2 regions of the Paraburkholderia dipogonis genome follow, and region 1 is predicted to be linked to the other one. Evidence: predicted binding sites of a transcription regulator. Region 1 holds the regulator's gene; the other holds the start of a gene.
What was found. The regulator FNR, encoded in region 1, switches genes on or off when oxygen is low (the NO sensors DNR and NnrR bind a similar motif). The targets are predictions, from matches to a motif close to TTGATNNNNATCAA.
Positions count from the first base shown of each region.

Region 2: ACFSNN_RS23930 (universal stress protein) is a predicted target of FNR. The motif match lies at 2,021-2,034, and genes of this name have one in related genera.

Region 1 is NZ_JBHUFR010000013.1:220,909-225,321, reverse strand. It holds gene ACFSNN_RS18585 (PAS domain-containing sensor histidine kinase) at 1-610, shown strand, start outside; gene ACFSNN_RS18580 (response regulator) at 607-1,257, shown strand; partial or broken gene ACFSNN_RS18575 (response regulator) at 1,479-1,814, shown strand; gene fnr (fumarate/nitrate reduction transcriptional regulator Fnr) at 1,902-2,690, shown strand; gene ACFSNN_RS18565 (zinc-dependent alcohol dehydrogenase family protein) at 2,772-3,758, opposite strand; gene ACFSNN_RS18560 (DUF1488 family protein) at 3,852-4,136, opposite strand; gene ACFSNN_RS18555 (c-type cytochrome) at 4,372-4,413, shown strand, end outside.
Region 2 is NZ_JBHUFR010000018.1:74,545-78,957, reverse strand. It holds gene ACFSNN_RS23945 (aldose epimerase family protein) at 1-121, opposite strand, end outside; gene ACFSNN_RS23940 (undecaprenyl-diphosphate phosphatase) at 771-1,601, shown strand; tRNA gene ACFSNN_RS23935 (tRNA-Arg) at 1,892-1,968, shown strand; gene ACFSNN_RS23930 (universal stress protein) at 2,131-2,589, shown strand; gene ACFSNN_RS23925 (DUF427 domain-containing protein) at 2,779-3,162, opposite strand; gene ACFSNN_RS23920 (acid phosphatase) at 3,414-4,413, opposite strand, start outside.

The DNA of each region.
Region 1 (4,413 bases):
TGAACTGCACGACGATCTTGGCCAGCAACTTACCGCGTTGAAAATGGATATCTCGTCGGTCGAGCAGGCGCTGGATGCCTCGGCTGGCGCAGCGGTGCGCGACCAGTTGCAAGGCATGCGCCGGTTGATCGATACAACCGTCGCGTCGGTCCGCCGCATCGCGGCGGATCTGCGGCCGGTCATGCTCGACGACCTCGGGCTCATTCCAGCGATCGAATGGCTCGCCAACGACTTCACCAACCGCTACGGCATCGACGTGGAGCGTCAAATCGAGACCGGCGACGCTCGCTTCAGCCCGGCAGGCGCCACCGCGCTGTTCCGGATCGTGCAGGAGGCGCTGACAAACGTTGCGCGCCATGCGGACGCCACGCTGGTGACACTGAGCCTGCAGGCGAAGGAGCAGGCCTTCGAGCTCAGCATCGCCGACAATGGCCAGGGCGCGCACCGCACGGCCGAGCCGGCGGCCAAGTCCTTCGGCCTGCTCGGCGTTCGCGAACGCGCGCACATGCTCGGCGGGGCGGTCGATATTCATACCGCGCACGGCAAAGGCTTTGTGTTGACTGTCACCATTCCGGCGGAGACCGTACAAATGCAGGAGATACAAACATGACGCGCGTCCTGATTGCCGACGACCACGCGCTGGTGCGCGACGGTCTGCGCCATATCCTGCAGGGCGCGAGCGGCTTCGAAGTCACCGGCGAAGCGAACGATAGCGTCAGCACCGTCGCGCTGATCCGCGAGCGCGCAGCCGACGTGCTGGTGCTCGATCTGTCCATGCCCGGCCGCAACGGCGTCGAGCTGATCAAGCAGATCAAGGAAGAAAAGCCGGCCCTGCGCATCCTGGTGCTGACCATGCACGCCGAGCAGCAATACGCGGTGCGCGCGTTCAAAGCCGGCGCGTCCGGCTACCTGACAAAGGAAAGCGCGAGCGCCGAACTGGTGGCGGCCGTGACCAAGGTCGCCGCCGGCGGTGTGTACGTGAGCCTTGCGATGGCCGAGCGGTTCGCGCAAAGCCTGAACGAACCGACCGATCTGCTGCCGCATCAACGGCTGTCGGATCGGGAGTTCGACGTCCTGAAGCGTATTGCAGCCGGTCAAACGATCACCGAGATCGCGGCCGAACTGTGCGTGAGCAGCAAGACCGTCAGCACGTACAAGACGCGCATCCTCGAAAAAATGCAGATGCCACACGAAGCGGCGCTGGTGCGCTATGCGATGCGCCACAAACTGGTCAGCGACGAAGAAGACGGCATCTGAGCGCCTTCGCAGCCTTCCCCTGGCGGGTGGCGCCGCACTGTGCGCGCCCCGGAAACCGCTCGCCCCTCTGATCTGTAGCTCGATACACGCGCAGCTCGCGGCATCTTCCTCATCCGCCTGACCATCGTGTAGGAAACCCCCTACACGCCTTCCCGCTTGCCTACTCGAAGCTCATTCGGCGCCGATTTTATTTTGAGATAGCGCGGCCGATACTTCGAGCCATGAACTCAAGCCCTGAACACCGCGCGCTGCGTGTTTTTCTCGTCGACGATGCCGTGTTGGTGCGGCGCCGTCTGGCCGCGCTGCTCGGCGCACTCGACGGCGTGGAGATCGTCGGCGAAGCCGAGGAGCCCGCTGCGGCATTCGCCGGCATCGACACAGGTATGGCCGATCTGGTCGTGACGGAGTTGCATCTGAGCGGCGGCACCGGCATGGAGTTGCTAGGGCTGCTTGCACAAGGAATGCCGCATGTGATTGTCATGGTGTTGACGAATCATTCCGGCGCCTGGTTTCGGCGCGCATGCCTGAAAGGCGGCGCCCGCTACTTTTTCGACAAGACCGGCGAATTCGATCTCGCACTAAGCACGATCCAACGGATTGCTGGCGAACATCGCACGCACGCCGTCTTTCAACAGGAGCACACCATGTCTGACGTCGCCGCATCTCCCGCCATCGCGCCCGCGCTTGCCCGTCCGCAAGGATCGCCGCTCCCTGGACGAGTATCGGCAAACGCAAGCGCGTCGCGCAAGGGCGCACCGCGCTGCACGGCCTGCTCGATGCGCTCGATCTGCATGCCGCACGGCCTGACAGCCGAAGAATTGCAAAGGATCGAATCGCTTATCTGCCCGTCGCGAACCATCAAACAGGGCGAAACGATCTATCGCGCGAACGACGCGTTTCAGAGCATCTACGCAGTACGCGCGGGCTCGTTCAAGACCGTCGTCATGCATCGCGACGGCCGCGAACAGGTCACCGGCTTTCATCTCGCCGGCGACTCGCTGGGCCTGGACGGCGTCTGCTCCGGCCACCATAGTTGCGATGCTGTCGCACTCGAAGACAGCAAGGTTTGCATCATCCCCTTCCATCTTCTCGAAGCCATGTGCCGCGAAGTCAAAGCGGTCCAGCAACACGTGCACCGCATGATGGGCGGCGAGATCGTGCGCGAGTCATCGCAGATGATGTTGCTCGGCACGATGTCCGCCGAGCAGCGGGTGGCGACATTCCTGCTAAATTTGTCGGACCGCCTGAGAAAGCGCGGATATTCGCCGGCGGAATTTCACCTGCGCATGACGCGCGAGGAAATCGGCAGTTATCTGGGAATCAAGCTCGAAACGGTCAGCCGGATGCTCTCTAAATTTCAGCGCGACGGACTGCTCGATACGCACGGCAAGGACATCCGGATTCTCGATCACGAAGGCCTCGTGCGGGTTTGAGTACGGACGTCGCTCGCGATCCGGCCGTCGGCCGCGAACACCACGATCGTGAGGCGACGCGGACCGCCGGGCCCGGCCACGCTAACGGACGGCGAGCACTGCCGCACCGGTGAGCCTGCCATCGCGCAGGTTGCTTAAGGCCTGATTGGCGTCCGTCAGCGGATACGTCGTCGTTTTGATCTCGAGGCGCGTCTCGCCAGCAATGCGCATGAAGGCGAGCCCGTCATCGCGGGTCAGATTCGCAACCGATACCACGCGACGCTCGCCCCACAGAAACGCGTACGGAAACGACGGGACGTCGCTCATGTGAATCCCGCCGCAGACCACCACGCCACCTTTCGCGACCGCTCGCAATGCTGACGGAATGAGTGCACCGACCGGCGCGAAAAGCAAAGCCGCATCGAGCTCCTCCGGCGGTGCCTCCGCGCTGCTGCCCGCCCACGCCGCGCCGAGACGCAGCGCGAGTTGCTGGGCCGCGTGATCGCCCGGGCGCGTGAACGCGTACACGGTGCGCTGTTGATGACGCGCGACCTGCGCGACGATATGCGCCGCGGCCCCGAAACCGTAAATGCCGATGCGTTGCGCGTCGCCCGCCATGCTCAACGTGCGATAGCCGATCAGGCCTGCGCATAGCAGCGGCGCCGCTTCGATGTCGCTGTACTGCTCCGGCACGTGAAAGCAGTAGCGGCTGTCGGCAACGGTGCGCTCCGCGAAACCGCCGTCGATCGTGTAGCCGGTAAAACGGGGATCGTCGCAAAGATTTTCCCGCGCCGACAGGCAGTAGCGGCAATGCCCGCACGTGTGGCCAACCCAGGGCACTCCCACCCGGTCTCCGAGGACGAACCCCGTCACGCCCACGCCGAGCCCGGCTACCGTGCCGACGATTTCGTGACCTGGAATGACAGGCTGTTTGGGATGCCCGAGCTCATGGTCAACCAGATGAAGATCGGTGCGGCACACGCCGCACGCGTGAATATCGATCAGGATCTGGCCGGCGCCGGGCACGGGATCCGGCAACTCCTGCTCGCGCAGAAACGACGTACTGCCGTCGAATAGCATCGCACGCATTGGCTTCTCCTCGAACTTGCTGAGCGGCGAATAACCGGCTTCGTGCCGGCGTGACGCATCGAAAGAGGCGTGCGCTCCGCCGTCCCACGGGATTCACTCGCAAAAACGGAAGTAGCCGCTGTGCATCAGCACCGGCTTGGCACCGATCTCGTTAAGCAGTCGCCTTACTGCGTGTTCGATCGGATGCCGGTTGGAGTTGAATGCGGTGATCAGATCGTCTTCGCGCAGCGAGACGGCGCCGAAATGATCTTCTAGCGCCTCCGCGGTAATTGCGCACTGCACGCGCGCTCCATCCACCTCGGCCGGAAACGCGACGACGAGATCGCGCGCGCAATACTCCGGATGTTCCTCGGGAAAATAAATCTTCATGACCGCCACCTGGTTCGTTGCGCAGGATGAGAGGCTGGGAGCCTGGGACGGCGTTTCTGCACGCCCACGCGTCGTGCACCGCGTTCTCGGGCAGCCCGTTGCGTGCGACGCCCATCTGTCATCAGCATAGGAGCTAGGCACGATACGTCAAATTCAGGGCCTGCGTTCTGGTTGACCGAGGTCAACGGCACGCAAGCCACCGCTCCTACACTGAACTCATGCCCGTTGCAAAGGAGCGCGTGCCTTGAACACCCTATCCCGAAGCTGCCTGGCGGCATGCGCCGTG
Region 2 (4,413 bases), on a different contig from region 1:
GGATGACTTCTTCGCCGTCGATCGTCCACGACATCAGACGGCCGCCGGCTTGCGGCGCGAAACGGAGCACGGAGGCGTCCTGAGCGATCTCGAGAATGTCCTGTTGCGGAGAGAGGGGCATGGTCGATGGATGGATGAGTGAGAGGTTGAAGGCAGATACAGGGTGGCCCGCAGGCGGCGGCATCCTGGCGTACGCGTCGGAATTTGCCGCGCGGCGCCTCGCGAGAGAATGATTTTGCGCTGCTTTCCGCTACGGGGAAACCCTTCTCGGGAAATTGCGGGTGTCGCCGCAAGGCCATCCTTGCTGATAATTCGTCTGACTGCCCGGTAACTTCGACGACCGGGCGAGACTGCCTCAGGAGGCTGTATGGATCTCGCAATGGCAATGGCTGTCACTTTGTTCGGCATGTTCGCGGCAAGCACGGTCTACTTCTTTTACAAGCTCGAACGCTGATCCGGGCGTCCGCGCGGCTTGCTCTGCTCAACAAAGGCGTCTGGCCTGTTGAGCGATTCTCCTGCCGGGCACTACGCGGTTCGCTTCACGTCATTCTGCTGATCCCATAGGGCGGCCATTCACGGCGGCCCGTTTCTTTTTCTGCGCCGTAACAACGGTTTCGAGTTGTGACGCGACGCACAATATTTCCCCGAATGCGGTTCAAACGCTTGGCGCTGACATTGCAGCCAGGCATAATCGGTGCGCTTTTGAGGCGCCCGTGGATTCCTTATCCGGCGCGCTTGTCCCCGACATTTTCCTTACAAGGACGCCCCGCGTGAACCTGTCGTTTCTCATCTTCCTGAGCGTGCTGCAAGGCGTCACCGAACTGTTTCCGGTGAGCAGCCTCGGCCATACGTTGCTGGTGCCCGCACTGTTCGGCATGCATATCGACAAACACGCGCCGCAATTGCTGCCGTTCCTCGTCGCGTTGCATCTCGGCACCGCGCTCGCGCTGCTGTGGTACTTCCGCAAACGCTGGTGCGCGCTGGTGCGCGGTTTCTTCGCTTCGTTCGGCGGCCGCCGCAACGACGACGCGCACATGATGTGGGCGCTCATCATTGGCACGATTCCGGCCGGTCTGGTTGGGCTGCTGCTGGAAAAACGGCTCGAGCGGCTTTTTCACGACTTGCGGATCGTGGCGATCGCGCTGATCGTGAACGGCGTGCTGCTGTGGTTCGGCGACCGCCTGCAGCGTTCGCGCGCGCATCAGGCGCCGGAGAAGCTGAGTTTCGGTCAGGCGTTTTTTGTCGGTCTCGCGCAGATCGGCGCGTTGATTCCGGGTTTCTCCCGCAGCGGCCTGACGATGATCGCCGGCAATGCCGCGGGTCTGACGGCGGAGAAGTCGGCGGAATTCTCGTTCCTGCTCGGCACGCCGATTATCTTCGCGGCCGGCGTGCTCGAGTTGCCCAAACTGTTCCACGCGCCCGGCCAACTCGCCGATGCATTGCTCGGCGGCGTGCTCACCGCGATCGCCGCATACCTCAGCGTGCGTTTCCTGATGCGCTATTTCGAGGGCCGCGGACGTCTGGCGTCGTTCGGCGTGTATTGCGTGATCGCCGGCATTGTGTTCCTCGGCTGGTTCATGCTGCATCCGCAACCGGTTTGATGGCGTTCACTTTGTCCGCTAGCGAGCGCCGGCGGGCAGGGGACGATCGGTTATAATCCGGGCCCGGCTCAACTTGCCGGGCCCGTTTGTTTCGCGACTTGCGACAGCCGGTGTGAGGCGCGGATCGCTTGCTTGGCGTTCGGGTAGATTTCCCGTCTACGGCACGGTCAGTTAGAATTTCAGTATCCTGCGGACCCCGTGGCTTGCAGAGGCACAGGTTCCAATGCCAGAAAGCAGGTTCTCATTGCGGGCGATGCACGTTGTACAGAGTTGCATCGCCTCACTTCAATACGGCAGTAGCTCAGCTGGATAGAGCATCGGCCTTCTAAGCCGAGGGTGGGGGGTTCGAGTCCCTCCTGCCGTACCAATCAGATCAAATCTGTTCGCGGGGCAGTGTGCGCCCTGTCGAGCTGCCAAATTTGTTTCTTATCAATTTAAAGTTTGAGGCTTTTCGCCTACTGTTATTAGGCTATGCGCGCGGCGGAAGGCGACACGTGTCGCATCCCCGTTTCAGACTTTATCGCCAGCCATGTTCAATATCCTCCTCGTTCCGCTGGACGGCTCGCCCCAGAGTGCCCGCGTCATCGACCTGGTCAGCCGCGTCGCGGCGCCGGGTACCGCAACTGTGCACCTTCTGTGCGTGGTCGACCCATCCTATTTGTTGCCTCCCGGTAGCGAAAGCGATGTCGCGCCCGATGGCCAGAACTATCCGTCCGCATACGCGCAGACATCTATCGCGCAATCCGTCCTGACTGCCGCAGGCGCACAGCTTGCCGACCGGAATTTCACGGTGGAACAACACCTGTGCACGGGAAATAGTCCGGCCGACGTCGTCATCGAACAAGCCCGACTACTGGCCGCGGAGGTCATCGTGATGGGACATCACCATCTGTCACGGCTGCGCCGCTGGGCCAACCCTTCGACCAGCGGAGAAGTCATCGACCGGTCGCCCTGTGCGGTACTGATCGAAACCCGGGACAAGGGCTGACTTCATGATGTGGGACAGGCGGTAGTCCGTCTCCCGTGGCCGTTCCAGCAAGTGAGAGTAACGCTGTATGTTGTGGGCCATCTCGGAGAGCATCCATCGTTGTGGTCATTGCACCTTTAAGGAGCCCGTCGGCAACCGCGGCGACAGCGCACGAAGCGCCAAACCGCCGCGCTACGCCGCTCGCAACTGTCACTGCGCCGGTTTCACATCGATCGAGTCGACGCGGTTCGGATAGAACGCCAGATGTTGCGCGATCTCCTTCACGGCCGCATACGGCGACTCATAAGTCCACACCGCATTGACTGTCTTTTCACCGCCCGACGGAATGCTGTAGTACGCGCAATCGCCCTTGTATGGACAGTAGGTTGCGTGATCGGTGCGCTCCAGCAGCGTCATTTCCACGTCGTTGCGCGGAATGTAATACACCGGCGGATACGACGCTTCGCGCAGAACGAGTGCCTTGAGCGTATCCGCGATCGCCTTGCCGCCGACGGTCACCACGACGCGCGCGTTGGACGGCTTCACCGTGATCGGATGATCGGGGCCGGGCACCTTGATGGTTTTTTCAGTCATGCTGTCGAACTCCTGAATGTGGGCAGATCTGCAACGTGTGGCGGAAGATATCGAGCCGCGTCCGACGAGACGATCGCGTGCTGGTTCGAAGCATACGCCGCTCATGAAAAACACGTCGGACTCGGCGGTCACGAGGCGGCCATAAAAAAGGGCAGCCGAAGAAGCTGCCCTGTCAAAGTCTCGCCTTCAGGCGGACTGTTGCTTAACGCTCAACATCTTCCGTCCGATCTCGAACGAGTCGTGCTTTTCGCTCACTGCTTGATGTTCAACGCAGCCGTGAGGTCGCCCATCGGCTTGCTGCCGTTGCTGACCAGCGCCGCGTCGCGCGCCGCGATACCCGGCAGTGTCGGCAGCGAGAAGCGGTGCGTGATGAAGCGCAGGATCGACGTGGTGTCGTACTGCGTGTGATCGACGTAACCCTTCTTCGCGTACGGCGAGATGATCAGCGCCGGAATACGCGTGCCCGGACCCCAGCGGTCGGCCTTCGGCGGCGACACGTGATCCCAGAAGCCGCCGTTTTCGTCGTACGTCACGACCACCACCATGTTGTTCCACTGCGGGCTCTTCTGCAGATGCGAGATGACGTCCGCGATGTGCTGGTCGCCCGACGCCACGTCGGTGTAGCCCGGGTGTTCGTTCAGGTTACCCTGCGGCTTGTAGAACGACACTTGCGGCAGCGTGCCGCTATCGATCGCCTTGATGAACTCCGAGCCGGCCAGACCGCCGTCGAGCAGATGCTGCGAACGATTCGCGGTGCCCGGTGCGAGGTCGGCGAAATAGTTGAACGGCTGATGATGCGGCTGGAAATTCGGCGCCGTCAGATTCGCGCCGTAAATCACGTTCGACGTGCCGTTCTGCGCCGCCGACACCGCCGCGCCCCAGGCGCCGCCGTACCATGCCCACGACACCTTCGCGTTGTTCAACAGATCGCCGATGTGCTGCTGCGACTGCGCCGGCAACGTGGTGGCCTGGGTCGGATCGGCGAAGTTCGCATCGCCGCCGCTCGCCGGCTTGTTGCCGCTCGGCTGATACGGTGGCTGCATCGTGTTGATCGCGTAGAAGTCAGGTGTGAGGTTGCCCGAATTCACGTATTTGGGCGGCCCGCTCAGCGCCGAAGCCGGCGAGTTGGACGCGACCTTGAGCGTGACACCGTCGCTTTCCACGGACGAGATCGAGCCGGCCGCCACGCTCTTGTCCGCGTTCGGATAGGTCGGCGTGCACGCGCAAATCAGCCACTGGTGGTTCAGGAAC